4 regions of the Streptomyces sp. NPDC058632 genome follow, and region 1 is predicted to be linked to each of the others. Evidence: riboswitches for the same ligand, from Rfam matches in the RefSeq annotation. Region 1 holds a riboswitch; each other region holds the start of a gene.
What was found. A riboswitch is a leader RNA that binds a small molecule or an ion and turns the genes downstream of it on or off. The one in region 1 is predicted to bind cyclic di-AMP.

Region 1 (7,155 bases):
TGATCCGGCACGCGGGCGGCCCCAGGGGCGGGGTCGCCCGGTCGGTGAAGAAGATGCGCGGCTACCTGGCCGACCTGATCCACCGCAAGCGCGAGGCCCTGCCCGCCGAACCCGCCCCCGGCGAGGACCTCATCTCCGGCCTGATCCGTGCCTCCGACCACGGCGAGCACCTCACCGAGAACGAGGCCGCCGCCATGGCGTTCATCCTGCTGTTCGCCGGCTTCGAGACCACCGTCAACCTCATCGGCAACGGTACCTACGCCCTCCTCACCCACCCGGGGCAGCGCGAGCGCCTGCAGACGTCCCTCGCCGCCGGGGAGCGCGGGCTGCTGGAGACCGGAGTGGAGGAACTCCTGCGCTACGACGGGCCCGTGGAGCTGGCCACCTGGCGGTTCGCCACCGAGGCGCTCACCCTCGGCGGGCAGCACATCTCCGCCGGTGACCCGGTCCTCGTCGTCCTGGCCGCCGCGGACCGCGATCCGGAGCGGTTCGCCGACCCCGACGCGCTCGACCTCGCACGGCGCGACAACCAGCACCTGGGGTACGGCCACGGCATCCACTACTGCCTGGGCGCGCCGCTGGCCCGGCTGGAGGGCCAGACCGCGCTCGCCACGCTGCTGACCCGGCTGCCGGATCTCGAACTCGCGGCGGATCCGGCCGAACTGCGCTGGCGCGGCGGCCTCATCATGCGCGGACTGCGCACACTGCCGGTGAAATTCACCCCGCCCTCGATGTGATGTTGCGAACGGGGCGACGCGCCCGGGGCGCATTCCGAAATGCCCCGGATGGTGTTCGAAAGGGCTCAGGAAAAGTCCTCGGCGTACGCGCCGGCCGCGGCGCAAGTGACCGTCAGAACCTCCTCGAACACGGTCCGTCGACCGCTGGCGGGACGTCCACGAAGGTGACGCCCACTCAACTCTGTGATCTTCGTGTGATCTGCGCGGCATGAACTTGTGACAGACGTTCGACTGCCTATACGTTCACCCATCAAGCGCGGCGTCCCGCTTTTCAAACGCCATGGTTCGAAGCGCCGTGCGAGCAACTGTTGTCCTGCGAAAGGTCTCCGCATGCTCTCCGGGAACGGTCGTCACCGTCGCCCCCGCCAGGCTCCGGCTCTTCTCGTCGCGGCCGGAGTGACCGGCTCGGCCATCGCGATCCCCCTCCTCGGAGCCGGCGCCGCCAGTGCCGCCGACGGCTCGACCTGGGACCGGGTGGCCGAGTGCGAGTCGGGCGGCTCTTGGAGCCAGAACTCCGGCAACGGTTACTACGGCGGCCTGCAGTTGACCCAGGAGGACTGGGAGGCGTACGGCGGCCTCGACTACGCGACCAGCGCCGACCAGGCCAGCCGCGGCCAGCAGATAGCCGTGGCCGAGAAGATCCTCGCCGACCAGGGTGTCGGCGCGTGGAGAGCCTGCGGGCTGCTCGGGGGCCTGGAGCAGGACTCGTCCGTGCTCGACATCGACACCGGCGTGGAGGGCGACTCGTCGGGCACGTCCGGCTCCGAGAGGTCCGCCACTCCGTCGCCGTCCCAGTCCGCCGGCTCCTCGTCGGACGCGAAGGACGCGAAGGGCGCCGAGGGCGCTGCGGACGACCGGGAGGAGGAAGGAGGGGCGGACGGATCGGCCGCCCCCGACGCTTCCCCCTCCGCCTCCGCGTCTCCCTCCGCCAAGGGCGATGATTCGGACAAGTCGGGGCAAAAGTCCGACGCTTCGGAATCGGTCGACGGTGAGAACTCCGGCAACGGCCGTCACCGCGGCGTCAGCGCCGAGGAAGAGGCGCGTGAGGACCGTGAGGCCGGGTCCTCCGGCAAGCACGCCTCGCGCGGCGGTCTCGGCTTCACGCGCGGCCTCGACAGCTCCTCCCCGTCGAGCGACTCCGCCCCGGGCTCCGCGAGCGGCTCCTCGGTCGCCTCCGACTCCCTTGCCCTCGGCGGCGGATGGCTCGCCCAGTACGGCGGGGGCGACGAGGCCGAAGGTGCCGCCGCCCCGAATCTCACCCTTTTCGGCTAGGAAAGCGCATCCGGGTTTCAATCGGGTGAATGCTGACATTCCCGCAGTGATGGCCGGTTGTTCGGGAGTCGGCCTTACGCCGGCTGGGTGGCGACGGCGCGCCGACCGGGTGACAGGCGACTCGGCGTGCGAAAAAGCGCGCCGAGGCCGGAAGTTGAGAGTCCCGGTTCGCAACGAATGTCTGGTTTAAAGGTGATGAGAGATAGGTCTCAGAAGCCCTGATCGTCTTTGATAATCCGCTGCGAGCATGTCTACGGTCGTGATCGCTCGCCATCGCGGGCCCCGGCTGCCGCCACGCCGAATCCTGCCAGTGGCAGCACGGGAACAGTCGTCGCGTCATGCGCCGTAGGCAGGAGCGGGGGACCCAAGGTAGGCGCCGGATCCGGTGAAGTACGCCGGATACGGCTCGGGGTGAAGCCGCGTCCCGCAAGGGAACGCGGCCGGGCAACTCAACCGGCCCGAACCCGACAGCTCACCTCGTAGGCGTCGGTGAGGGGATCCATCCATGCTGTTTTCCAGCAAGGGCAAGCACCGTCGTCCGTCCAGGGCCACCCGTGTCATCGCCGTCGCCGGCGTCACCGGTGCCGCCGTCGCCGCCCCGCTGATGGCGGCCGGCAGCGCCTCCGCCGCCACCGCCTCCGAGTGGGAAGCCGTCGCCCAGTGCGAGTCCGGCGGCAACTGGTCGATCAACACCGGCAACGGCTACTACGGCGGTCTGCAGTTCTCCGCCTCCACCTGGGCCGGCTACGGCGGCACGAAGTACGCCGCCACCGCCGACCAGGCCGGCAAGGCCCAGCAGATCGAGATCGCCGAGAAGGTCCTCGCGGGCCAGGGCAAGGGTGCCTGGCCGGTCTGCGGCAAGGGCCTGTCCGGCGCCGCCTACACCGGTGGCGGTTCCGCCGGGGGCTCGGGCGGCCAGAGCTCCGGCAGCCAGGACAGCGGCTCCTCGCAGAGCTCCCAGCAGCAGGCCCCGGAGCAGCAGGCCCCGGAGCAGAGCACCGAGGCCGCTCCCGAGCGTTCCGCCGAGCAGAAGGCCTCCCGCTCCGAGGAGCGTCCGGCCGCCAAGAAGACCGTCACCACCCCGACCGGCGAGAAGGTCGAGAAGGGCGACGGCGAGTACAAGGTCCTCAAGGGGGACACCCTCAGCTCGATCGCCTCGGAGCACGACGTCAAGGGCGGCTGGGACAAGCTGTTCAAGCTGAACGACGACATCGTCGAGGACGCCGACCTCATCTACCCCGGCCAGCAGCTGCACCTGAAGTAGGACGGCGGCCGCAGGCCCGGGCCCCGTCCCCGCGGGGTCTGCCCCGCCCCGGCGCGTGTCCCCGTACGCGCCGGGGCGGGGCTTTTTCGTGGCCGGCGCCCGGATCCGGTCCGTACGCGGTGCCGGAGGCGGTCCGTGCCGCGGCGCCGGACCCGGTTCCCCGTTTCCCGGATTTCCCGGAAACCTCTTTGTTCCGTTCGGAAACAATTTACTCTCGGTTCTGTCCGTGAAGCGGCCGACCGGATGGCCGATCGCCCCGAGCCGGATAGGCTCGGGTCCGCAGGGCCCCGTGGCCCCGCTGAATCACGTCACATCCATGAAGGAGATGCTCGTGCCGTCCATCGACGTCGTCGTAGCCCGGGAAATCCTGGACTCCCGAGGCAACCCCACGGTCGAGGTCGAGGTCGGCCTCGACGACGGCAGCACGGGTCGTGCCGCCGTCCCGTCCGGCGCCTCCACCGGCGCCTTCGAGGCCATCGAACTCCGTGACGGAGACCCCGACCGTTACCAGGGCAAGGGCGTCGAGAAGGCCGTCCTGGCCGTCATCGAGCAGATCGGCCCGGAGCTCGTGGGCTACGACGCCACCGAGCAGCGCCTGATCGACCAGGCGATGTTCGACCTGGACGCCACCGACAACAAGGGCTCCCTCGGCGCCAACGCCATCCTCGGCGTCTCCCTGGCCGTAGCCCACGCCGCCTCCGAGGCCAGCGACCTGCCCCTCTTCCGCTACCTCGGCGGCCCCAACGCGCACCTGCTGCCGGTGCCGATGATGAACATCCTCAACGGCGGTTCGCACGCGGACTCCAACGTGGACATCCAGGAGTTCATGATCGCCCCGATCGGCGCGGAGTCCTTCTCCGAGGCCCTGCGCTGGGGCACCGAGGTCTACCACACGCTGAAGAAGGTGCTGAAGGGCCGCGGCCTGTCCACCGGCCTCGGCGACGAGGGCGGCTTCGCCCCGAACCTCGGCTCCAACCGCGAGGCCCTCGACCTCATCCTCGAGGCCATCAAGGAAGCCGGTTACACCCCCGGCGAGCAGATCGCCCTCGCGCTCGACGTCGCCGCCTCCGAGTTCTACAAGGACGGCACATACGTCTTCGAGGGCAAGGAGCGCTCCGCCGCCGAGATGACGGAGTACTACGCCGAGCTGGTCGCCGCGTACCCGCTGGTCTCCATCGAGGACCCGCTGTTCGAGGACGACTGGGACGGCTGGAAGGCCCTCACCGACAAGCTCGGCGACAAGGTCCAGATCGTCGGCGACGACCTGTTCGTCACCAACCCGGAGCGCCTGGCCCGCGGCATCGAGGAGGGCGCGGCCAACGCCCTGCTGGTCAAGGTGAACCAGATCGGTTCGCTGACCGAGACCCTGGACGCCGTCGAGCTGGCCCAGCGCAACGGCTTCAAGTGCATGATGTCGCACCGCTCCGGCGAGACCGAGGACGTCACCATCGCCGACCTGGCCGTCGCCACCAACTGCGGCCAGATCAAGACCGGTGCCCCGGCCCGCTCCGAGCGCGTCGCCAAGTACAACCAGCTGCTGCGCATCGAGGAGATCCTCGACGACGCCGCGGTGTACGCCGGCCGCAGCGCCTTCCCGCGGTTCAAGGGCTGATCCGCTGATCCACTGGTCTGCCGACCCGATGACCCGTGCCGGGTGACGACCGCGGTCGTCGTGTTCTGGCCGGTCGTCCGTACGTCCCCGGACGCGGTCCCGTACCGTGTCCGGGGACGTACGCGCGTATGACAGGGGAACGGGAGGCGGGGAAATGGCCGTGAAGGACCGGGACCGGTTCTCCACCGCGACCAGGATCCGGCTGATCGGCGAGCAGACCGCCGCCCGGGTCTACCGCTCGCAGACCAAACGCCAGGCCCGCCGCTCCCGGCTGACCGGCCGGGCCGCACTGCTCGCCCTGGTCGTCTGTTCGCTGATCGTGGCCCTCGCCTACCCCATGCGGGAGTACGTGGCCCAGCGCGCCGACATCGCCGACCTCCAGCGGGAGAAGGACGCAGCCGGGCAGCGGGTCGAACAGCTGCGCGACCTGAAGGCGCGCTGGCAGGACGACGCCTACGCCGAGCAGCAGGTCCGCGCCCGGCTGCACTACGTCATGCCCGGCGAGACCGGCTACATCGTGATCGACCCGGGCACGGCCGAGCAGCCGCGCGCCGACCGCGGAGCGGCCGACCGCCCCTGGTACGCGAACGTCTGGGACGGCGTCGACAAGTCCGATGCGGCCGGGCGATGAGCCAGGCGCCGTAGCCTTACCACCGACAGGCCCTCCGGCCGCCCACAGGCCCCCGGCCACCACAGGCCCCCGGCCACCCACAGGCCCTCCGGGACCCCGCAAGGCCCCGGCTGCGGCCGCATCACCTCGCACGAGCACCGCAGAGAGACAGGTATGGACACGCCCCCGCCCACGACCCCGCGCACCGACCCGACCGACGCGGACGTCGAGGCGTTCAAGCAGCAGCTCGGACGGCCCCCGCGCGGCCTGCGCGCCATCGCGCACCGCTGTCCCTGCGGGCAGCCGGACGTCGTCGAGACCGCGCCGAAACTGCCCGACGGCACCCCCTTCCCGACGCTGTACTACCTCACCTGCCCCCGGGCCGCCTCGGCGATCGGGACGCTGGAGGCGAACGGCGTGATGAAGGAGATGACGGAGCGGCTGGCGACGGACCAGGAGCTGGCGGCCGCGTACCGCGCGGCGCACGAGGACTACATCCGGCGCCGCGACGAGATCGAGGAACTGAGGAACTTCCCGAGCGCCGGCGGGATGCCGGACCGGGTGAAGTGCCTGCACGTCCTGGTCGCCCACTCGCTGGCCGCCGGCCCCGGCGTCAACCCGCTGGGCGACGAGGCGCTCGCGATGCTGCCGCAGTGGTGGCGCAAGGGCCCGTGCGTGACGGCCGCCGAGCCGCCCGCCGGCGAGGGATGGCAGGTGGAGAGCTCGGACGGCGGCTACTTCGCAGTCAAGCCGATCGAGGAGAACGACCGATGACCCGTGTCGCCGCCATCGACTGCGGTACCAACTCGATCCGGCTCCTGGTGGCCGACGCCGACCCGCTCACGGGTGAACTCGTCGACCTGGACCGGCGCATGACGATCGTGCGGCTCGGCCAGGGCGTCGACCGCACGGGCCGGCTCGCCCCCGAGGCGCTGGAGCGGACGTTCGCCGCCTGCCGCGCGTACGCGCAGGCCATCAAGGAGCACGGCGCGCAGCGCGTCCGCTTCGTCGCCACCTCCGCCTCCCGCGACGCCGAGAACCGCGACGAGTTCGTGCGCGGGGTGCTGGACATCCTCGGCGTGGAGCCCGAGGTCATCACCGGCGACCAGGAGGCCGAGTTCTCCTTCACCGGAGCCACCAGGGAACTGGCGGGCCGTGCGGACCTGCACCGCCCGTTCCTGGTCGTGGACATCGGCGGCGGCTCCACCGAGTTCGTCGTGGGCGACGACCACGTACGGGCCGCCCGGTCCGTCGACGTGGGCTGCGTACGGATGACCGAGCGGCACCTGCTGCGGGACGGGGCGGTGCAGGACCCGCCGTCCGAGGAACGGATCGCGGCGATGCGGGCCGACATCGAGGCCGCCCTCGACCGGGCCGAGCGGACGGTCCCGCTGCGTGAGGCCCGCACCCTGGTCGGCCTGGCCGGTTCGGTCACGACGGTGTCGGCGATCGCCCAGGACCTCCCCGCGTACGACTCGACGGTCATCCACCACTCCCGGGTCACCCTGGAACGCGTCCGCGAGATCACCGGCCGCCTGCTCCACTCCACCCACGCCGAACGCGCGGAGATCCCCTCCATGCATCCCGGCCGGGTCGACGTCATCGGAGCGGGCGCCCTCGTCCTCCTCGCCGTCATGGAACGCACCGGCGCGAAGGAGGT
Region 2 (7,155 bases), on a different contig from region 1:
GTCGGTCACCGGGATCAGCCGGTGCGCCATGTCCCCGAGCAGCTGCGACGGGGGGCCGGCGAGCCCGAAGGAGAGCGCGGCTCCGGCGGCGGGGTCGATCACCGCGCGGACGATGGTGTCGACACCGCGCGGTGCCATCCGCTGCACGACGAGGCGCAGTTCCTCGGGCGTGCCGAGCTGCTGCGTCAGCTCGGCGTGGGCCCGGCGCAGTTGCTCCTCGTCCGCGATGTCCAGCCGTACGCCGCCCAGGTCGGCGCGGTGCCTGAGGTGCGGGGCGGTCACCTTGAGGGCCACGGGCCGGCCGAGGGTGCGGGCGGCCTCGACCGCGGCGTCGGCGGTGGGGGCGGGGAGGGCGCGGTGGACGTGGATGCCGTAGGCGCCGAGCAGGGCGCGGGTCTCCTCGGGGCCGAGGGTGAGGCTCTCCCCGCGCGTGAGCTGCGCGTCGATGAGGGCGGCGGCGCTCCGCTCGTCGATGTCCTCGTACGCGGGAACCTTGCCGGGGTCGGCGGCGTCCCGGCGCCACTGGGCGTAGGAGACGGAGTGGGCGAGGGCCCGGACCGCGCGTTCGGCGGCGGGGTAGGCGGGGATGAGGTGGGCGTCCTCGGGGAGGCTCGCGGGCGGGGTGGCCGGGCCGGGGCTCCCGGGGGCAGGCGGGCCGGCCGGGCCCGGTGGAGCGACCGGCGCGGGTGCGGCGGACGGCGTCGCGGGGGCGGCCGGTCCGTCGGCGGCCGACGGCGTCGCGGGGGCGGCCGGGCTCCGATCGGCGGAGGGTGCGGAGCCGGGGTCCTGCGCCCGGAGGCGGCCCTCGGTGGCCGGGGCGGGCTGCGGGGCTGTGCCGGCCGCCGCCGAGAGGGCCTCGGCCAGGCCGCCGAGTTCCACGTGGACCACCAGGACCGGCTTGGACGGGGTCGCGGCGGCGGCCGAGCGCAGTGCCCCGGCGAGTGCCGCGTCGTCGGTCGGCGGCTCCCCCAGTGCGGGGATCGCGGTCACGACGACCGCGTCGCAGGTGTCGTCGGCGAGCGCCCGGGACAGCGCGGTGTGGAAGTCCGCCGCCGAGGCCCCGGTGGTGAGGTCCAGCGGGGGGTGCGGGCGCAGCCCTTCGGCGAGGCAGGCGTCGTAGGTGAGCAGGGCCAGGGACTCGGAGTTGCCCAGGATCGCCACGCGGGGCCCGGACGGCAGTGGCTGGCGGGCGAGCAGGAGGCCCGCGTCGACCAGTTCCGTGATGGTGTCCACCCGGATGACCCCGGCCTGCCGCAGCAGCGCGGAGACGGTCGCGTGGGGCAGTCGCGTCGCGCGCACGGCGTGCCCCCGGGGTCCGGAGCTGTGGCGGGCACCCTGGACCACGACCAGCGGCTTCGCGGCGGCGGTCCGGCGGGCGAGGCGGGTGAACTTGCGGGGGTTGCCGATCGACTCCAGGTACATCAGGACGACATCGGTGTCGGGGTCGTCGTACCAGTACTGCAGGAGGTCGTTGCCGGAGACGTCGGCCCGGTTGCCCGAGGACACGAAGGTGGACACGCCCGTGACACCGGTGACACCTCCGCCGCGCCGGTGCAGCCGCGACAGCAGGGCGATGCCGATGGCTCCGGACTGGGCGAACAGGCCGATGCGGCCGGGGCGCGGCATCTGCGGCGCGAGCGAGGCGTTCAGGCGTACGTCCGGGGAGGTGTTGATGACGCCGAACGCGTTCGGTCCGATGATCCGCATGCCGTACGAACGGGCCTGGCGGACGAGGGCGCGCTGGCGCTCGCGGCCGCCGGGGCTCGCCTCGGCGTACCCGGCGGTCACGACGACGAGCCCCTGTACCCCGTGTTCGCCGCATTCGGCGACGACCTCGGGGACGTGTTCGGCGGGCACCGCGACGACGGCGAGGTCGACCGGGCCGTCGATGTCCCGCACCGAGCGGTGGGCGGGCACCCCGGCGGCTCCGTCGAGTTCCCTCCGCTCCGGCGGAAGGGCCTTGTTCACGGCGTACAGGCGGCCGGTGTATCCGGCCTCCCGGATGTTGTCGAGGAGGCCGCGGCCCACGCCGCCGGGCGTGCGGCCGGCGCCTATGACGGCGACCGAGCCCGGGGCGAGCAGCCGCTGCACCGAGCGGGCCTCGGCGCGCTGCTCGCGCGCCTGCTGCACGGCCAGGGAACGGTCCGTGGGCTCGAGGCCGAACTCCAGGCGGACGACGCCGTCCTCGAAGCTGCGCTTCTGGGTGTACCCGGCGTCCGTGAACACCTTGATCATCTTGCTGTTGGCCGGCAGCACCTCGGCGGCGAACCGGCGGATGCCGCGCTCCCGCGCGACGGCGGCGATGTGCTCGAGCAGGGCGGAGGCGATGCCCCGGCCCTGGTGGGCGTCCTGTACGAGGAAGGCGACCTCGGCCTCGTCGGAGACAGGAGGGGTGGGCGCGGAGCGCCCTCCGGCAAGGGTGGTGGCGGGCGACGGGTGGGAGGACGCGGGCGTTCCGCCGGGGCCGATCCGGTCGTAGCGTACGGTGGCGATGAACTCGCCGCCCACGGTGGCCGCGAGCCCCACCCGGTCCACGAAGTCGTGGTGCGTGAAGCGGTGCACGTCCTTGGCGGACAGGCGGGGGTAGGGCGCGAAGAAGCGGTAGTACTTCGACTCGTCCGACACCTGCTCGTAGAAGCTGACCAGACGCTCGGCGTCGTCGACGGTGATGGGGCGGACGCGCGCGGTGCCGCCGTCGCGCAGCACCACGTCGGCCTCCCAGTGGGCGGGATACTCGTGCCGGTCCGACGAGGTCTGCATGGGCCCCAGAGTACGGCTCGCGTACGGCAATGGCGCGAGGCAGTCTGTGGGGGCACGGGCCGGACCGAGGCCGCGGTCGGGTGCCGCCGGGGAGCGGGAGCGGATGCCCCTCCTCTGCTTGCTTCACGATATGGGAAACTGGTCTAGACAACCTGAACTGCGAAGGGCAGCACCACATGGCTGAGCGCCGCGTCAACGTCGGCTGGGCCGAGGGCCTCCACGCCCGTCCCGCCTCCATCTTCGTCCGATCCGCCACGGCCACAGGCGTCCCGGTGACGATCGCCAAGGCCGGCGGCAATCCCGTCAACGCGGCCTCCATGCTGGCCGTTCTGGGCCTGGGCGCCCAGGGCGGCGAGGAGATCGTCCTCGCCTCCGACGCCGAGGGGGCCGACGCCGCCCTCGACCGGCTGGCGAAGCTGGTCTCCGAAGGTCTCGAGGAGCTCCCCGAGACCGTCTGAAACACCCGGCAGCGGACGGAGCCGCGTCACCCATTGCGGGCGACGCGGCTCCGTTGCTTTTTCGGGCCGCCGGTTTCCCCGTCCACCGGTTCCCCCGACCACCACTCCCCACACACAATCCCGCACTCACGAAAAATGGCAGGCGAATTTCACTTCCACCGAATTCCCTTCTCTTGTATACGGTCTCCGTGTTAATGCCGGAGACTCGGCGTGTTTACGGGATGTTGCGAGTTCCTCACACGCTCGGCGCGGGCCGCCCGGTCCGCGCGCCCGGCCCCCGCGGTGAAACGCAGGCGGTGGGCGACGGTGGCGCGCTCGGTGTGCAGCGCCATGACCGTACGCGCGCGCTCGCCGTCGCCGCGCACCACGGCGTCGACGATCGCACCGTGCTCCGCCCAGCACTCCACGGGGTCCCTCGTCCCCCGCACCTCGTACATCCAGCCGATCTTGTGCCGGAGCTGGATCAGCGTCGACGTCAGCGCCGGACTGCCGGACGCCTGGGCGAGCGTCTCGTGGAACCAGCCGCCCAGTGAGCGCAGGTCGTCACTGTGGCCTTGACGGGCCCGTTCCTGGCCCAGCCGGACCAGACCGCGCAGCACCTTCAGATGGGCCTCGGTGCGGCGCTGCGCGGCACGCAGGGCACCGAGCGGCTCCAGCAGCAGCCGCATCTCCAGCAGGTCGGCGGCCTCCTGCTCGGTGGGTTCCGCGACGCACGCGCCCGCGTGGCGCCGGGTGACCACGAAGCCCTCGGCCTCCAGGGTGCGCAGGGCCTCCCGGACGGGGACGCGCGAGACACCGTAGCGCCGGGCGAGGAGTTCCTCGGTGAGCCGGCCGCCACGCTCGTAGACACCCGAGACGATGTCGTCCCGGATCGCCGTGCACACCGAGTGCGCCGGAATACGCATGACCGACCTCCGAATTAATCCCCGCATAACGCCAACGGGTGACGCCCGTTCCGTGACTCTATTGCAACGCGCGCGAATTTCCGACGGCGAGCCGGGAATCATGTCCGTTTTTTGGACAACGGGCCGCCGAAAACACCGAAAGCCCCGACTCGGAGAGCCGAGCCGGGGCCATTCCACGGAAAGCGGACACCTGGGGCGTCAGGGGATCACGCGGACGCCGAGGTGTACACCACGGCCAGGGGACGTGCCCCCGGTCAGACGTTCGCGCCGTGCGCGCGGAGGTACGCGACGGGGTCGATGTCGGAGCCGTACTCGGCGGTGGTGCGGGCCTCGAAGTGCAGATGCGCGCCGGTGACGTTGCCGGTGGCGCCGGAGACACCGATCTGCAGGCCCGGGGTGACCTGCTGGCCCACCGAGACACCGACGGACGACAGGTGGCCGTACTGGGTGTACGTGCCGTCGTGCATCCTGATCACGACCTGGTTGCCGTAGGCGCCGCCCCAGCCGGCCTCCACGACGGTGCCCATGCCGACCGAGAGCACGGGGGTGCCGCTCGCGGCATGGAAGTCGACACCGGTGTGGGTGCCGGAGGACCAGACGGCGCCGCCGGACAGGTAGCCGGTCGAGACGTAGGAGCCCGCGATCGGGGACACGAAGGTGTTGAGACGCTTGCGCTCGGCCTCACGCGCGGCGCGCTCTTCGGCCTCGCGGGCCTTGGCGGCCTCCTCGGCGGCCCTCTCCCGGGCGGCCTCCTCGGCGGCTTCGCGTGCGGCTGCCTGGGCCGCCTCGCGTGCGGCCTCGTGCTGGGCGGAGGCCTGGGCGTCGACCCGGGCGGCGACCTCGTCGCCCATGCTGATCACGGGGGTCAGGCCGGTCTGCGCCGCGGCGGGTCCGGCGGCGAGCGCCGGAGCGGAGAGGGAGCCGATGACACCGGTGGTGGTGAGAGCCGCGACGCCCGCCGCCTTGGCGGTGCCGCGATGCACGCGGCTGGGACGACGGTGCTTCCCGGTGGCGCGGGTGAACGCCATGTACAGGGTGGTCCTTTCCTTCCTTCTCGCCTACCGGGTTAGCTGACGGGTTCGGAGCAGGAAGGTCTCCTACGGACCCCCTCGCGGCACGCGCGGGCGTCCGATTCACCCCAGGGACGCTGATGGGTCCCCGGCTCCCCCGGCTCACGCCGTACGGGGACTCGGCGATGACTGTCCGGTGCCGCGGGTGCGGCGCACTGCCCGACGAACAGACCGCCTGACGCTAAGCGGGGCGTCTTTCAATTCCCAAACGGATCCCGGATTTTGTAGCGCATCCCACAGGGCAGACAGGCACCTCCTGCCCCAATTCGGGCATAAGGGGGCCCTGGTGACGTTCTCGTCACCAGGGCCCCGCGCGCGTGCGCGTCCGGCGTGCGGTCGGACGGCCGCCGGCAGTGCGCCGGCGGGCCGTCTACTCGGCCGGCACCACCGTGACTTCGCCGATGCCGAGCGCCTCGACGGGCTCCTTGATCTGCGCCGCGTCGCCGACCAGGACGGTCACGAGGCGGTCCACCGGGAAGGCGTTCACCACCGCCGCGGTCGCCTCCACGGTGCCGGTGGCGGCGAGCCGCCGGTACAGCTCGGCCTGGTAGTCGTCGGGCAGGTGCTGCTCCACCTGGTCGGCGAGAGTGCCGGCGACGGCCGCGGCGGTCTCGTACTTGAGCGGTGCCACGCCCACCAGGTTCTGCACGGCGACATCGCGTTCGGCGTCGGTGAGGCCTTCCGCGGCGAGGGTGCGCAGCACCGCCCACAGGTCCTGCAGGGCGGGTCCGGTGTTCGGGGTGTCCACGGAGCCGCTGATGGCGAGCAGCGACGCGCCGGTACCGTCCGGGGCGGACCTGAGGACCTGGCCGAACGACCGCACGCCGTAGGTGTAGCCCTTCTCCTCGCGCAGGACGCGGTCCAGGCGGGAGGTGAGGGTACCGCCCAGGCAGTAGGTGCCGAGCACCTGCGCGGCCCACACGCGGTCGTGCCGGTCCCCGCCGACGCGGCCGATGAGCAGCTGCGTCTGTACGGCGCCGGGACGGTCCACGATCACGACGCGGCCCGTGTCGTCGGCGGTGACCGGCGCGACGGGCCGCGGCCGGGCCGCCGATCCGGTCCAGGCGCCGAGGGTGTCGCCGATCAGCTCGTCCAGGTCGGTGCCGGTGAGGTCGCCGACGACCACCGCGGTGGTCGTCGCGGGGCGGACGTGATTCTCGTAGAAGGCGCGTACGGCCGCCGAGTCGATGCCGGCGACCGTCTCCTCGGTGCCCTGGCGCGGGCGGGACATGCGCGACGTCGCCGGGAACAGCTCCTTGGAGAGTTCCTTGGCGGCGCGGCGGGACGGGTTGGCCAGCTCGTGCGGGATCTCGTCGAGGCGGTTGCGGACGAGGCGCTCGATCTCGCTGTCGGCGAACGCGGGCGCCCTGAGGGCGTCGGCGAGCAGTCCGAGCCCCTTGGCGAGCCGGGAGGCCGGCACCTCCAGGCTCAGGCGGACGCCGGGGTGGTCGGCGTAGGCGTCCAGGGTCGCGCCGCAGCGCTCCAGTTCGGCGGCGAACTCCTCGGCGGAGTGCTTGTCCGTGCCCTCGGAGAACGCCCGCGCGGTGATGGTGGCGACACCGTCGAGACCGGCCGGCTCGGCCTCCAGGGGCGCGTCGAGGAGCACCTCGACAGCGACGATCTGCTGGCCGGGGCGGTGGCAGCGCAGCACTGTCAGACCGTTGCCGAGGGTGGTGCGCTCGGGGGCCGGGAAGGCCCAGGGCCGGGCCTCGCCCGCCTGCGGCTGGGGGTGGAAGTCCATCGTGGCGAGCTCGGTCACTTCGCCGTCTCCTCGTTCTCGTCGGTGCCGACGACCGCGGCTTCTTCGATGTCGGCGACTGCGGCTTCTTCGGACTCCCCGGCCTCGGGGGCGACGGGCTCGTAGACGAGCACCGCGCGGTTGTCGGGACGCAGGCGGGCCTCGGCGACCTCCCGGACGTCCTCGGCGGTCACGTCGAGGATGCGTCCGACGGCGGTGAGGGC
Region 3 (7,155 bases), on a different contig from region 1:
CCCTGTCCTTCGTCACCTGCGAGGTGGAGACGGTCTGCCTGGGCCGGGCGGACGGGACGGCCGCGCTGCTGCTGGCCGCGGGGACACCGGGGAAGCGGTACGTCCTGCCGGGGGCGAGGCTGGTGCTCCGTCAGCCGGTACCGCCGGAGACCGTGGAGGGAAACGCGAGCGATCTCGCCGCCCGCGCGGAGGAACTGTCGCGGGTCCGCGGCCGGATCGAGGAGATCCTGGTCCGGCACACCCGCCGCACCCCGGAGCAGGCACGGTCGGACATAGAGCGGGACACCGTCCTCGACGCGCGGGCGGCGGTGGAGTACGGCCTCGCGGACCGGATCCTGACCGACCGCGAGGGCCGCCTCCCCACGTCCGGCGCGAGGTGAGCCACCGATGCTGCCACCCGAACTGCCACCGCTGCCCGCGCTGACCCGCGCCGAGGCCGAGTTGATCGACCGCTATCTCGAGGCCGTCGACCTGCTCGGCCGGATCAACCCTGCCCGCGACGGCGATACCTACCGCGGACTGCGCGCCGCACAGGCACTGGTCGGCAAGGCCGTCGCACTGCGCGACGCGCTGACCGTCATGCACCGGCGCGGCGAGACCGAACTGCACGCCGCCACGCTGGCCCGGGCCCTGCGGGTACTGGACGGCGACCGGCGCACGGCCCGGGTCACGCTGCCGCCGGGCTCCGGCAGTTGACGCCCGTACCGGTCCACCCGCGGTCGGCGTCGGCAACACGTCCGCACCTGAGCCGAAACGGACCAAGGGGGGTACCACCAACCGGCGTATACGAACCACTTCTTTTCGGGCCGTCACAGTTGCGCACCACGCGTGGCCGCGTACCGGAACAGGTCATTCCGATGCTGGTCCGGGACTCCTCGGCATTCCGGACGGCAGCCCGGACAGGGGGCTGTCCACTCGAACGGATGAGTGGTGAGTAACAACACAAACCCCCGGTTCCGTTGGGATTTCGGGCCGAGGGTTGCCAAGATCGCTCACTGACGACAAGACCCCGCCACCGCGGCGGGGCGATCCGGGCGGACGCCGAGTCCTGCCGCCGCCCGGATGACCGGTCGACAGGAGTGGATCGGCAGGAGTGGAGGACCCGAGCATGACGGGTCGCCGGAACGGGAGTTCGACTTCCGTGCCGAGCAGCCCTTGGGGTGAAGCCGCACTCGTGCGGCCGGGCAACTTCGCCAGCCCGAATCCGACAGGTCATCCTTCACAGGCGGCTGACGAAGGGTTGCGCATGACCGCGCTCAATCGTGTCCCGTCCCTCATGGCCAGGGCCGGCACGGCCTCGGCCCTCACCCTCGCCGCCGTGGGCGGCTCGATCGTCCTCCCGGGCACCGCCTCGGAGGCGGCGGCCGCGACCACGGCCACCAAGGCTCTCCAGATCGCGGCGTCCAAGAAGGGCGCGCCCTACCGCTGGGGCGCCACCGGACCGAGCCGCTTCGACTGCTCCGGACTGACCCTCTACTCGTTCAAGAAGGCGGGCAAGGCACTGCCCCGTACTGCGGCCCAGCAGTACAACAAGACCCGCCACATCTCCGCCTCGAGCCGCAAGGCGGGGGACCTGGTCTTCTTCCATTCGGGCCAGAACGTCTACCACGTGGGCATCTACGCGGGCCAGGGCAAGCTCTGGCACGCCCCGAAGACCGGGGATGTGGTGCGCCTGCAGAAGATCTGGACCCACAGCGTCTGGTACGGCCGGGTGAAGTGATCCGCGAGGGCGGCGGTACCCCCTGCCGCCGCCCCGCCGGACACGCCGGACGACGCCCGGAGAACACACGGTGTGGCGGCTCGAGAATCTGCGCATCGTCCGAACGGCCGAGCAGGCCCCCTTCTCGGCCCTTCTCCCGGCCCTCCTTTCGATTCTCTCCCTCCGCTCGCCCGCGTTCCTGCCGCGGACCCCTACGGTTCCTGCTGTCCTGCCGCCTCGACCGCCGTGACCGGTTCGGCGGGAACGGTCCACGGGAGGACGACGGAGACGGTCTTTCCCCCCTCTCCGGTGGGGCGGACCCTCATCCTGCCTCCGCACTCCACGGTCAGCCAGCGGATGATGACCAGCCCTCGGCCGTTGTCCTGCTGGACCGCGGCGGGGAGCCGTTTGGGGAACCTCGGGTGGCTGTCGGTGACCCCGATGCACAGCTGGTCGTCACGGTCGAGGGCGATGTCCACGGTGAACGTGGGCGACTGCCCCAGGGTGTGCTGCACGGCGTTGGTCACGAGTTCGGACACGATCAGCCGGATGGTGTCGGACACTTCCGTGTCTTCCGGCATGCCCCACTCCGCCAGCGTGCCCACCACATGGGCGCGGGCCGCGGAGACCGAGGCAGGATCGCTCGGCAGAGTGATGGACGCTTCCAGATGGTCTGCCATGGCGATGTCGTCCCTTTCCACGGGACCGCAGTCCGGCACGGAGCGGCTGATTCGAGTACGGTCCCGCACTGGTGCTTCGTCGTCAGACTGCCATCACCACAGGGCGTCGGCGACGATACGGCCAAGATATGCATATATCTGTCGCTCAAAGCGGTGAACTCTGCGACGGGAGACCGTATGCGGGCGGCCCGGAGGGAGTAAGGGGGAAACCATGCAACACGGTCCTGCGGTACGCCGCCGGAAACTGGGCGCCGAACTGCGCTCGCTGCGCACATCGGCGGGTTTCACCAGTGGTGAGGCGGCCCGGCTGGTGGGCTGGCACCAGTCGAAGGTGAGCCGGATCGAGACGGGCACGAGCGGGGTGAAACCGGCCGATGTGCGGTTACTGCTCGATGCCTACGGCCTGACCGACCTTCAGTTACGGGAGTTGCTGCTGGTGTTGGCGGGATCCGACGACAGCAGCGGACGACACCATTGGTGGCATGCGTACCGGGGTGTACTCCCGCCCACCTACCGGGACTTCATCAGTCTGGAGTCCCAGGCCGGCGCGATGCGCACGCTGGAGACCACCGTGGTTCCCGGGCTGCTGCAGACGCCCGAGTACGCGCGGGCCGTGACGGAGGCGGCGCTGGAGGGCGCTTCGGAGGAGCGGCTGGACACGCTGGTGGAGGTGCGACTGGCCCGGCAGGACGTCCTGCGGGCCGACCCGCCGCTGGAGTTCAGCGCGGTCCTGGACGAGGCGGTGCTGCGTCGGCAGGTCGGCGGCCCCGGCGTCATGATCCGCCAGCTGGAACGGCTCGTGGAGGCGGCACGCCTTCCCCAAGTGCGGCTTCAAGTACTGCCGTTCACTGCCGGGGCGCACATCGGCGTCACCGGCCCTTTCGTAATCTTCTCATTTTCGCGCACTTCTGATCTGGATGTTGTAGTTCTCGACCACTTGACGAGTAGCCTCTATCTGGAGCGGAAAGAAGACCTCCGGGTGTACTCGGAGGCTTTCAACGCCCTTTCGGTCCACGCCCTTTCACCCGAGGACTCGTTGGATTTCATCGCCGGGACAGCTGCCGGCGTGTAAGGAGGCACGATGCCCGTACCGCCTCGGACCCTTTCCCCCAGCACCGGCCTGCACGGTGTGCGGTGGCTGCGCAGCAGCTACAGCACGGGCGCGAACAACTGCGTCGAGACGGCCCGGCCCGCCACCGGCCCCGGTGCCGGACTGCTCGCTGTACGCGACTCCAAGGATCCGGACGGACCCGCGCTGCTCGTCTCCCCCGGGAGCTGGGCGGAGTTCGTGGCCGCGGTTCACTGACCTGCCGGTCCTCCGGCGCCCACTCGCACTCGACCGTCCGTCATCGGGCGACTCACGGCCGTGCCTCGCCGACTCATGGCCGCGTCTCGCCGATCACCTGTACAGCGCGTTCGATCTCGGTCCCGGACAGGTCCGCGCGGGCGGTCAGTCTGAGCCGTGAGATGCCGTCGGGCACGGAAGGAGGACGGAAGCAGCCCACGGACAGGCCGGCCGCCCGGCAGTCGGCCGCCCATCGCACGGCCTGCTCCGGGGACGGGGCCCGCACGGAGACGACCGCGGCGTCGGGGCGTACGGCGTCGAGACCCGCGGCCGTCAGCCGGTGGTGCAGGTCGCGCGCCACCGCGCCCGCCCGCGCCGCGCGCCCGGGTTCACGGCGCAGCAGCCGCAGGGCGGAGAGCGCGGCGCCCGCGGCCGCCGGGGCGAGGCCCGTGTCGAAGATGAACGTCCGGGCCGTGTTGACCAGGTGCTCGACGACCCGTGCCGGGCCGAGCACGGCTCCGCCCTGGCTGCCGAGCGACTTGGACAGCGTGAGCGTCACCACGACGTCCTCGGCGCCGGCGAGCCCCGCCGCGTGCGGGGCACCGCGTCCGCCGTCGCCGAGCACCCCGAGGCCGTGGGCGTCGTCGAGCACCAGTCCCGCGCCGTGTTCACGGCACGCCCCCGCCAGCGCGGCGAGCGGGGCCGCGTCCCCGTCGACCGAGAAGACCGTGTCGGACACGGCCACGGCGGCTCCGTCGTGCCCGCTCAGCGCCTTGCGCGCGGCGTCGGGGTCGGCGTGCGCCACGACCTGCGTCCTGCCCCGGGCCAGCCGGCAGCCGTCGATCAGGGAGGCGTGGTTGCCCGTGTCGGACACGATCAGCGAACCGTGCGGGGCCAGCGCGGTGACGGCGGCGAGGTTGGCCGCGTAGCCGGAGGAGAGGACGAGGGCCGCCTCGAAGCCGCAGAAGTCGGCCAGTTCGCCTTCCAGCTCGGTGTGCAGCTCGGTGGTGCCGGTGACGAGCCGGGACCCGGTGGCCCCGCCGCCCCAGGTCCGCGCCGCCCGCGCCGCGCCCTCGGCCACTTCCGGGTGCCGGGCCAGGCCCAGGTAGTCGTTGCTCGCCAGATCGAGGAGCGGTGCGCCGGCGGCCCGCGGGCGCAGGGTCCGTACGAGTCCGGCCCGGCGGCGCAGCTTTGCCTGCTCGTCGATCCAGCCGAACGCCATGGGTCCTCCGGTGCTTTTGTAGGCAGTGAACAGACAGTAGCGGGACGGTCGGCGGACCACTGTGTGGCCATGCCCACAGCCGGCAGCGCCTCTGTTGTACGAACCCTCCTTGGCCGGGGCGGCCGAATAGGACAGGATCGGCTCCCATGGATCTGCTGAACACGCTGGTGGACAAGGGGCTTCGGCGCGAGACGCCGACCCGTGGGGAAGCGCTGGCCGTCCTCGGGACGTCCGACGACGATCTGCTCGACGTGGTGGCCGCGGCCGGGAGGGTGCGGCGGCACTGGTTCGGGCGGCGGGTGAAACTCAACTATCTGGTCAACCTCAAGTCCGGCCTGTGCCCGGAGGACTGCTCCTACTGCTCCCAGCGGCTCGGCTCGAAGGCCGGCATCCTGAAGTACACCTGGCTCAAGCCCGAGCAGGCCTCGGACGCGGCCGCGGCCGGGCTGGCGGGCGGCGCCAAGCGGGTGTGCCTGGTGGCCAGCGGCCGCGGTCCGACCGACCGTGACCTGGACCGTGTCTCCGACACCATCAAGGCGATCAAGGCGGGCAACGAGGGCGTCGAGGTGTGCGCCTGCCTCGGACTGCTCTCCGAGGGCCAGGCGGAGCGGCTGCGCGAGGCGGGCGCGGACGCCTACAACCACAACCTCAACACCTCCGAGGCCGCCTACGGGGACATCACCACCACGCACACGTACGCCGACCGCGTGGACACCGTGCAGAAGGCGCACGCGGCCGGTCTGTCCGCATGCTCCGGGCTGATCGCCGGCATGGGTGAGAGCGACGCGGACCTGGTCGACGTGGTCTTCGCGCTGCGCGAACTGGACCCGGACTCGGTGCCGGTGAACTTCCTGATCCCGTTCGAGGGCACACCACTCGCGAAGGAGTGGAACCTCAGCCCGCAGCGGTGCCTCAGGATCCTGGCGATGGTGCGGTTCGTGTGCCCGGACGCCGAGGTGCGGATCGCGGGCGGCCGGGAGGTGCATCTGCGCACGCTGCAGCCGCTCGCGCTGCACCTGGCCAACTCGATCTTCCTCGGGGACTACCTCACCAGCGAGGGCCAGGCGGGCCGGGCCGACCTGGAGATGATCGCGGACGCCGGGTTCGAGGTGGAGGGCACCGACCGCGTGACACTGCCCGAACACCGCACGGGCGCGGGCGGGGCGCACGACGGGGGTGGCGGGTGCGGGGCGCACGAGGGCGGTGGCGGGTGCGGGTCGGCGTCCTCCGGCGCCGGGACGTGCGTGGGTACGGAGGCGGCCGCGGGTCCGGAGACGGTGAGCGAGGGGGCGGGCCGGGCCGACGGGCCGCGTACCGATCTCGTCTCCGTCCGCCGGCGGGGTGCCGGAACGGATCTCGCGCCCAATGCCTGAGCGGTCCGTACCCGAGCTTCTCGAGCTGGACCGGCGGCACGTCTGGCATCCGTACGGGCCCATGCCCGGCCGCGGGGAACCGCTCGTCGTGGAGTCGGCGAGCGGGGTACGGCTGCGGCTCGCCGACGGCTCGGGCGAGCTGGTCGACGGGATGTCGTCCTGGTGGTCGGCGATCCACGGCTACAACCACCCGGTGCTGAACAAGGCCGCGCGCGACCAGCTCGGGCGGATGAGCCATGTGATGTTCGGCGGGCTCACGCACGAGCCCGCCGTCCGGCTGGCGAAGCTCCTCGTCGACATGTCACCCGACGGCCTCGAACATGTCTTCCTCGCCGACTCGGGCTCGGTGTCGGTCGAGGTGGCCGTCAAGATGTGCCTGCAGTACTGGCGTTCGCTCGGACGGCCCGAGAAGCGGCGGCTGCTGACCTGGCGGGGCGGCTACCACGGCGACACCTGGCAGCCGATGTCGGTCTGCGATCCCGAGGGCGGGATGCACGAGCTGTGGACCGGGGTGCTCCCGGAGCAGGTGTTCGCAAAGGCCCCGCCTGCCGAGTACGAGGAGTCGTACGCCGAGCACCTGCGGGAGCTGATCGGGCGGCACGCCGGCGAACTGGCGGCCGTGATCGTCGAGCCCGTGGTGCAGGGCGCGGGCGGCATGCGCTTCCACTCCCCCGCGTATCTGCGGGTGCTGCGCGAAGCGTGCGACGCACACGACGTGCTGCTGGTGTTCGACGAGATCGCGACCGGGTTCGGGCGTACGGGCGCGCTGTTCGCGGCCGGGCACGCGGCGGTGGCGCCGGACGTGATGTGCGTGGGCAAGGCGTTGACCGGCGGCTATCTGACCATGGCGGCGACGCTGTGCACCGCGCGGGTCGCCGACGGCATCTCGCGCGGCG
Region 4 (7,155 bases), on a different contig from region 1:
ATGTGTGCCCTACCTCCGTGGTCGGCGGCGGCCTGCGTCTCGTGTCGCTCGCACCAGTCACACCCTGAGCCGCCATCCTCACCCGAATCGGTGAGGAGTGGTGATGTCCGTCGTGTTCCATCTGACCAAACCCGACGGGCGGATGCGTCAGACCCCGGACTCAACTCCGCGTACTGCTGCGGTATGACACAGGGCTTCGTTTCGTCCCCCGACCAGTAGGGGTCGGAGACCAGGGGTGGCGGACGGGGACGGCGGCAGGTCAGCCGGCCCGGTGCACCACGGCGTCGCACAGCTCGACCAGGGCCGTCTTCGACTCGCACTCCGGCAGCGGGGCCAGCGCCGAGCGCGCCTCCTGCGCATAGCGCACGGTGTCCTGGCGGGCCTGCTCCAGTGCGGGGTGGGCGCGCAGCAGCCGCAGCGCCTCGGCGTGCCGGGCGTCGTCGCCGAGGTCGGAGTCGAGCAGCTCGCACAGGGCGATGTCCTCGGCCAGCCCCAGCCGGGCCGCCCGCTCGCGCAGCCGCAGTACGGGCAGCGTCGGGATGCCCTCACGCAGGTCGGTGCCCGGGGTCTTGCCGGACTCGTGGGAGTCGGAGGCGATGTCCAGTACGTCGTCGGCGAGCTGGAAGGCGACCCCGAGGCGCTCGCCGTACTGGGTCAGCACGTCCACGACCGTGTCGTCCGCGCCGGACATCATGGCGCCGAACCGGCAGGCGACGGCGACCAGCGAGCCGGTCTTGCCGCCGAGGACGTCCAGGTAGTGGTCGACCGGGTCCCGGCCCTCCTGCGGCCCCGCGGTCTCCAGGATCTGACCGGTGACCAGTCGTTCGAACGCCTCGGCCTGTACCCGTACGGCCTCCGGGCCGAGGTCGGCCAGGATGTGCGACGCGCGCGCGAAGAGGAAGTCGCCGGTGAGGACCGCGACGGAGTTGCCCCAGCGGGTGTTGGCGCTGGGGACCCCGCGCCGCACGGTGGCGTCGTCCATCACGTCGTCGTGGTACAGCGTGGCCAGGTGGGTCAGCTCCACGACCACGGCGGACGGCACGACACCGGGCGCGTAGGGGTCGCCGAACTGGGCGGCGAGCGTCACGAGCAGCGGCCGGAACCGCTTGCCACCGGCCCGCACCAGGTGCTGGGCGGCCTCGGTGATGAAGGGGACCTCACTCTTCGTGGCCTCGAGCAGCCCTTCCTCGACAGCCGTCATCCCGGCCTGGACATCGGCTTCCAGAGCCTGGTCCCGCACGCTCAGCCCGAACGGCCCGACGACGGTCACGAGGGGTCTCCTGTCTGCTGGTGTCCACCGGCGCTTAGACGTCTTGCACAGTTTGTCGATAGGTCGCTGACATCACTCCAACCAGCGTATCCGGTCATGTTTCGATCACCGCCAGCACCCGCATTCCCCGGACTCACCCGCACACGCGCGGACGGCGCCTCACGGCGCCCTCCGTATCGGATCACCCTCAGACCGTTTCCGACCAGGTGGCAAAAAAGAATATTCATCGCTTTCCGGACACAGCGTCCCGCTCCCGAGGCGCAACCCGGAACGCGGTCCGGCGCACGGTCCCGCACGCAGGCCGTCCCGCCCACCCCGGAGTCCGATTTGCCGTAATTACCAAGCAAATTCCCTTTGGCGGCAAATACTCCCACGCGGTGCGGCCAGTGAAGTGAGTCACGCGCACCCCGACGCGCCCGCCCCTCGCGCTCGCCGGCGCTTCCCCTTGCCCCGCAAGCGAGTTGACCCTTGGCGTCCGCAAAGGATCAAGCACCTCAAAACCCCCACGGCAAGATCAAACGGCTCGATCCGTGACGGTCTCACTTGTTTCCGACAAGTGCGCTCGCATACGTTCCCGGCTTGTCGGGCGGACGCCGAATCCTGCCGCCGCCCGCGCCACCCATCGACGAACTCACTCACGCACGGCAGGAGCGGGGGACCCAGGTAAGCCGCCGGACCGGTTCGCACCCGGAACGGCTCGGGGTGAAGCCATGCCCGCAGGGGCACGGCCGGGCACTCTCCCGCCCGAACCCGACAGCTCACCTCGCAGGCGTAGGAGAGGAACACAGACATGACCGCATCCGGTCCGCCCCGCCGCTTCGGCAGCTCCCGCCTCGTCCGCTCCTTCGCCGTCGCCGGTGTCGCGGCGGTCGTCCTCCCGCTGTTCGGCGCCACCACCGCCTCCGCCGCGCCCGCCGCGCCCGCCCCTGCCGCCGGCACCGTGACCGCGTACCCGGACAACCTCGACGGCTGGATCCGCGAGTCGCTGTCCGTCATGGCGCAGCACGGCATCCCCGGCAGCTACGACTCCATCCACCGCAACATCCTGCGCGAGTCGTCCGGCAACCCGCAGGCCATCAACCTGTGGGACTCCAACGCCATGGCCGGCACCCCGTCGAAGGGCCTGCTCCAGGTCATCGACCCGACCTTCCAGGCGTACCACGTGCCCGGCACGGCCTTCGACCCGTTCGACCCGGTCGCGAACATCACGGCGGCCTGCAACTACGCGGCGGACCGCTACGGCTCCATCGACAACGTCTTCGGCGCCTACTGAGACACCTGAGGCATCCGAGACATCCGCGACACCCGGGCCCGTCGGAACGCCGGGACACCGGAACGCCGGCGGCACCGGCCACACCGGCGAACACCGGGGCCTACCGGGACACCCTCCCGGGCCTGGGGCGGGACAGCACGTGTTGGGGCACGCGCGGCTCCGCTCCGCCGAACAACCGCTCGAGGACGACGGCCACGCCGTCGTCCTCGTTCGACGTGGTGACCTCGTCGGCCACCGCCTTGAGCTCGGGGTGCGCGTTGGCCATGGCGACTCCGTGGGCCGCCCAGTCGAACATCGGGATGTCGTTGGGCATGTCGCCGAAGGCGATGGTCCGCTCGGGATCCAGCCCCAGGTACTCGGCGGCCAGTGCGAGACCCGTCGCCTTGGTGACACCGCACGGCTGGAGTTCCACGGTGCCCGGACCCGACATCGTGACCGTGGCCAGCGAGCCGACCGCCGCACGGGCCGTCGCCGCCAACTCGTCGTCGGTCAGGCCGGGATGGCGCAGCAGCACCTTGCTGATCGGCCGGGCCCACAGATCGTCCCGCCGTTCGACCCGCACGGCGGGCAGCGTCGGGTGCGGCATCAGGTAGCCCGGCTCGATCAGGGTGAGCCCGTCCACTCCGTTCTGGTCGACCGCGGCGTACAGCTCCCCGACCTCGGCCTCGATCTTGCCGAGCGCGGTCTCCGCCAGTTCCCGGTCCAGGGTGACCGACCACAGCAGCCGGTCCGTGCCGGCGTCGTACACCTGCGCGCCCTGTCCGCACACCGCGAGCCCCGTGGACCCCAGGTCGTCCAGGAGCGGCCGCACTCTGGGCGCCGGGCGCCCCGTCACCACGAGGTGCCGGACACCGGCCCGCGCCACCAGCTCCAGCGCGGCGAGGGAGCGGTCGGAGAGGGTGTCGTCGTCGCGCAGCAGCGTCCCGTCCAGGTCGGTGGCGATGAGCGAGCAATCGGTGGGTGCGGCCATGACCAGAGAATACGGACACCGCGCGCCCCCGACTCACCGCGCCCCGGGCACCCGTCCCGTGCCCCGTCCGCGGCCTCTGCACCACTTGGCAACAACATGCGCCGCTCCCTACCGTCCTCGCGGTCCCGGGCGGTACCTTCCAGATGTCCAGGGGGGACTTGATCGGGGGGTCAGGTGAGCAGTGGACGCACGCGTGTGCTGAGGCTCGACGAGCTCGGCGAGGGGGAGCGGGAGCGATGGCGTGAGCTGCGCGCCGCCTCGGGGGTACCGCGCAGCCCTTTCATGGAACCGGAGTTCGCCACCGCCGTGTCCAGGGTGCGGCCGCAGGCCCGGGTCGCGGTGCTGTACGAGGGGGCGTCCGCCGAACCGGCCGGCTTCCTGCCGTACGAGCGGGGCGCGTGGGGGCAGGGCCGGGCGATCGGGCTCGGGGTATCGGACTGCCAGGGCGCCGTCCTGCGGCCGGGGCTCGTGCCGGAGACCGGTGAACTGCTGCGTGCCTGTTCGGTGTCGAGCTTCGCCTTCGACAACCTGGAGGCGGACCAGGCCCTGTTCGTCCCGCAGGCGGCCGAGGAGCACGCCACCTTCGTCATCGACGTGGAGAAGGGCTACGAGACCTACGAGTCCGTCCTGCGCGCCCAGTCGCCGAAGTTCCTGAAGACCACCCTGGCCAAGGAGCGCAGGCTCGGCCGCCAGGCCGGACCCGTGCGGTTCGTGTTCGACGAACACGAACCGGCCGCGCTGCGCGCCCTCATCGGGTGGAAGTCGGCGCAGTACCGCAGGACCGGGCGCCGCGACCGGTTCGCGCAGGAGTGGATCACCCGGCTCGTGGGCCGCCTGGCCGAAACCCGGGCTCCGGGGTGCGCGGGCACGCTGTCCGTCCTGTACGCCGGGGACCGTCCCGTCGCCGCCCACTTCGGCCTGCGCTCGACTTCGGTGCTGGCCTGCTGGTTCCCGGCGTACGACCCGGAGTTCGCGAAGTTCTCGCCGGGGCTCGTGCTGCATCTGCGGATGGCCGAGGCGGCGGCCGGCGAGGGCATCGGCCTGCTCGACATGGGGCGCGGCCCGGCCGAGTACAAGAACTCGCTGAAGACGGGCGAACGCGCCGTCTACGAAGGCACGGCGACGCGTCCGGGGCTGGGCGCCACACTCCAGCTGCTGCGCCGCGAGCCCGCGCGCCGCGCGCACGGCTTCGTCGTCGCCCGACCGCGTCTCGCCTCGCTGGCGTCGCGCACCTTGAAGGGGGCGGCGCGGCTGCGCCGGACCTGAGTCCGTCAGCCCGTCAGTCCGTCAGTCCGTCAGGAGGTTCCGGTCGTGAGCACAAGGACCGCTCGGGACGGCCACGGCCGCTGGTGACAACCGTTCGTGAGGAGGGGAGGGCTCATGTCCCGCACGGCACGTACGCAGGGGGAGATACGGCGGTTCCTGGACATCGGTGCGGTTCAGGTCGCCGAACTGGACCTGAGAGGTGAGGAGGCGGAAGCCGCCCTGAGACCCGGTCCGGGCAGTCAGCCGGTGACGCACGGCGAGGTGTTCCTGCTGGTCAGGAGGGACGGTCTACCGGTGGGCACGTTGCTGGGAAGGGTCCCGGAGGGGGCCGATCCGACGACGGCCCTGGCGGCGCTCGCACGGCAGGCACATGTGCAAGAGCACGTGCAAGAGCAAGAACAGGGACGGGGACGGGGACGGGGACGGGGACGGGGACAACGGCAAGGGCATGACACGGCGGAGGCGGCCGCGGACGCCGCCGGGCCGCCCCCGCCCCTGTTCTCCTCGGTCGTCGTGGCCACCCGGGAGCGGGCCGGACAGCTCACCCGCGCCCTCGACTCCCTCCTCGCGCAGGACCATCCGCGCTTCGAGATCGTCGTCGTCGACAACGCGCCCGTGACGGACGAGACGCGCGACCTGGTGCAGCGGAAGTACGGGGAACGCGTGCGGTACGTGCGCGAGCCGGTCCCCGGACTCGCGACCGCGCACAACACCGGGCTCGCCCACGCCCTGGGTGAGGTGATCGCGTTCACCGACGACGACGTCGTCGCCGACACCCGCTGGCTCACCGAACTGGCCGCACCCTTCACCGCCGACCCGGAACTCGGCTGCGCCACCGGCCTGATCCTGCCTGCCCGGCTGCGCACCCCGGCCCAGGTCCTGCTGGAGAGCCACGGCGGCTTCGCGAAGGGGTTCACGCCGATGACGTACGACCCGCAGGACCCGCCCCGCGACGAACCGCTGTTCCCCTTCACCGCGGGCCGGTTCGGCTCCGGGGCGAACATGGCGTTCCGTACGGAAGTGCTGCGCGCGGTCGGCGGTTTCGACCCGGCCACCGGCGCCGGGACGCCTGCCCGGGGCGGCGACGACCTCTACGGGTTCGTCCGGGTCCTCGCCCAGGGGCACAGGCTGCGCTACACACCCCGGGCGCTGGTGTGGCACCACCACCGGGAAACGTGGGCCGATCTGGAGACCCAGGCCTTCGGCTACGGCGCCGGCCTCACCGCCTACCTCACGGCGATCCTGGTCAACCGGCCCGCGCTGCTGCCGGCGTTCCTGGCCCGGCTGCCCCGCGGCCTGTCCCACGCCCGCGGCCTCACCGCCGTACGGGACGCCGGGGATGCCGGAAACTCCGGGGGCGCCGGTGCCGGCTCGGCTACTCCGGGCGATCACGGCACCCGTACGCATCCCTGGCCGCGCCGCCTCTCCCGGCTGCAGCGCAGGGGGATGCTGTACGGCCCGGTCGGCTATCTGCGGGCCCGGCGGGCGGCGGGCGGCACGACGGGGAAGGCCTCCTCCGGCGGCCGGGCGGCCGGGGGTGCGCGATGACGGCCTCGTCCTCGCAGGACCCGGAGGTTCCAAGAGCCCGGGCCGGCTCACGTGCCAGAGGCGGCGACCGGGCCCCGAGGCCTCCGGCCATTCCGGTGTTCCTCTACCACGCCGTGATGGACGATCCGCCCGACTGGATCGCCGAATTCACCGTCACACCAAGGGAGTTCGCAGCGCATCTCGACGTCCTCGAGGACAGCGGCCGCACCCCCGTCACCATCAGCACCCTCGCGGGCCATCTCACCGGGCGGGCACCCCTGCCACCCCGGCCGGTGCTCCTCACCTTCGACGACGGCTTCGCGGACCTGCCCGGTCCCACCGCCGGCCTCCTGGCCCGACGCTCCCTGCCGGCCACCGCGTACCTCACCACCGGCGCCCTCACCCCGGGCGGACGCAGTCTGCTGCCGCCGGCGCCGATGATGACCCTGGACCGGGTGGCGGAACTGGAGGCTTCCGGCATGGAGATCGGCAGCCATACGGTCAGTCACGCCCAGCTGGACACGCTGACCGGGAAGCAGCTGCGCGCCGAACTGGTCGACTCCAAGGCCGTGCTGGAGGACACCCTCGGCCATCCGGTCCCCCATCTCGCCTACCCGCACGGCTACAACAGCCCCCGGGTGAGGGCCATGGCGTCCCGCACCGGGTACGAGACGGCGACCGCGGTGCGACACGCGCTCAGCTCGGACCGGGACGAGCGCTACCGCATCGCCCGGCTCATCGTCCGCCGCAGCCACACCGTCGCCGACGTCAGGGCCTGGCTGGCGGGCGACGGCGCCCGCGTCGCCCCCTACCGCGACGGCCCGAAGACGATCGCCTGGCGCTGGTACC

Region 2: linked by a shared signal. The riboswitch ahead of ACFWVE_RS15755 (M23 family metallopeptidase) and the one ahead of ACFWVE_RS07025 (transglycosylase family protein) in region 1 are both predicted to bind cyclic di-AMP.
Region 3: linked by a shared signal. The riboswitch ahead of ACFWVE_RS01795 (C40 family peptidase) and the one ahead of ACFWVE_RS07025 (transglycosylase family protein) in region 1 are both predicted to bind cyclic di-AMP.
Region 4: linked by a shared signal. The riboswitch ahead of ACFWVE_RS03800 (transglycosylase SLT domain-containing protein) and the one ahead of ACFWVE_RS07025 (transglycosylase family protein) in region 1 are both predicted to bind cyclic di-AMP.

The regions. Positions count from the first base shown of each region.
Region 1 covers NZ_JBHXQZ010000011.1:82,425-89,579, reverse strand. Annotated here, with positions in the region: gene ACFWVE_RS07035 (cytochrome P450) at 1-737, shown strand, start outside; gene ACFWVE_RS07030 (transglycosylase family protein) at 1,068-2,009, shown strand; cyclic di-AMP (ydaO/yuaA leader) riboswitch at 2,341-2,510, shown strand; gene ACFWVE_RS07025 (transglycosylase family protein) at 2,515-3,273, shown strand; gene eno (phosphopyruvate hydratase) at 3,605-4,885, shown strand; gene ACFWVE_RS07015 (septum formation initiator family protein) at 5,040-5,516, shown strand; gene ACFWVE_RS07010 (DUF501 domain-containing protein) at 5,670-6,269, shown strand; gene ACFWVE_RS07005 (exopolyphosphatase) at 6,266-7,155, shown strand, end outside.
Region 2 covers NZ_JBHXQZ010000035.1:34,138-41,292, reverse strand. Annotated here, with positions in the region: gene ACFWVE_RS15770 (GNAT family N-acetyltransferase) at 1-2,760, opposite strand, end outside; gene ACFWVE_RS15765 (HPr family phosphocarrier protein) at 2,937-3,218, shown strand; gene ACFWVE_RS15760 (GntR family transcriptional regulator) at 3,410-4,123, opposite strand; gene ACFWVE_RS15755 (M23 family metallopeptidase) at 4,378-5,151, opposite strand; cyclic di-AMP (ydaO/yuaA leader) riboswitch at 5,165-5,328, opposite strand; gene ACFWVE_RS15750 (M16 family metallopeptidase) at 5,564-6,952, opposite strand; gene ACFWVE_RS15745 (M16 family metallopeptidase) at 6,949-7,155, opposite strand, start outside.
Region 3 covers NZ_JBHXQZ010000002.1:106,907-114,061, forward strand. Annotated here, with positions in the region: gene ACFWVE_RS01785 (ATP-dependent Clp protease proteolytic subunit) at 1-380, shown strand, start outside; gene ACFWVE_RS01790 (hypothetical protein) at 388-696, shown strand; cyclic di-AMP (ydaO/yuaA leader) riboswitch at 1,030-1,243, shown strand; gene ACFWVE_RS01795 (C40 family peptidase) at 1,247-1,720, shown strand; gene ACFWVE_RS01800 (ATP-binding protein) at 1,912-2,379, opposite strand; gene ACFWVE_RS01805 (helix-turn-helix domain-containing protein) at 2,591-3,451, shown strand; gene ACFWVE_RS01810 (DUF397 domain-containing protein) at 3,461-3,685, shown strand; gene ACFWVE_RS01815 (8-amino-7-oxononanoate synthase) at 3,759-4,886, opposite strand; gene bioB (biotin synthase BioB) at 5,033-6,259, shown strand; gene ACFWVE_RS01825 (adenosylmethionine--8-amino-7-oxononanoate transaminase) at 6,252-7,155, shown strand, end outside.
Region 4 covers NZ_JBHXQZ010000005.1:68,903-76,057, forward strand. Annotated here, with positions in the region: gene ACFWVE_RS03790 (outer membrane lipoprotein carrier protein LolA) at 1-2, opposite strand, end outside; gene ACFWVE_RS03795 (polyprenyl synthetase family protein) at 260-1,270, opposite strand; cyclic di-AMP (ydaO/yuaA leader) riboswitch at 1,893-2,055, shown strand; gene ACFWVE_RS03800 (transglycosylase SLT domain-containing protein) at 2,061-2,543, shown strand; gene ACFWVE_RS03805 (HAD family hydrolase) at 2,644-3,513, opposite strand; gene ACFWVE_RS03810 (GNAT family N-acetyltransferase) at 3,688-4,779, shown strand; gene ACFWVE_RS03815 (glycosyltransferase) at 4,894-6,327, shown strand; gene ACFWVE_RS03820 (polysaccharide deacetylase family protein) at 6,444-7,155, shown strand, end outside.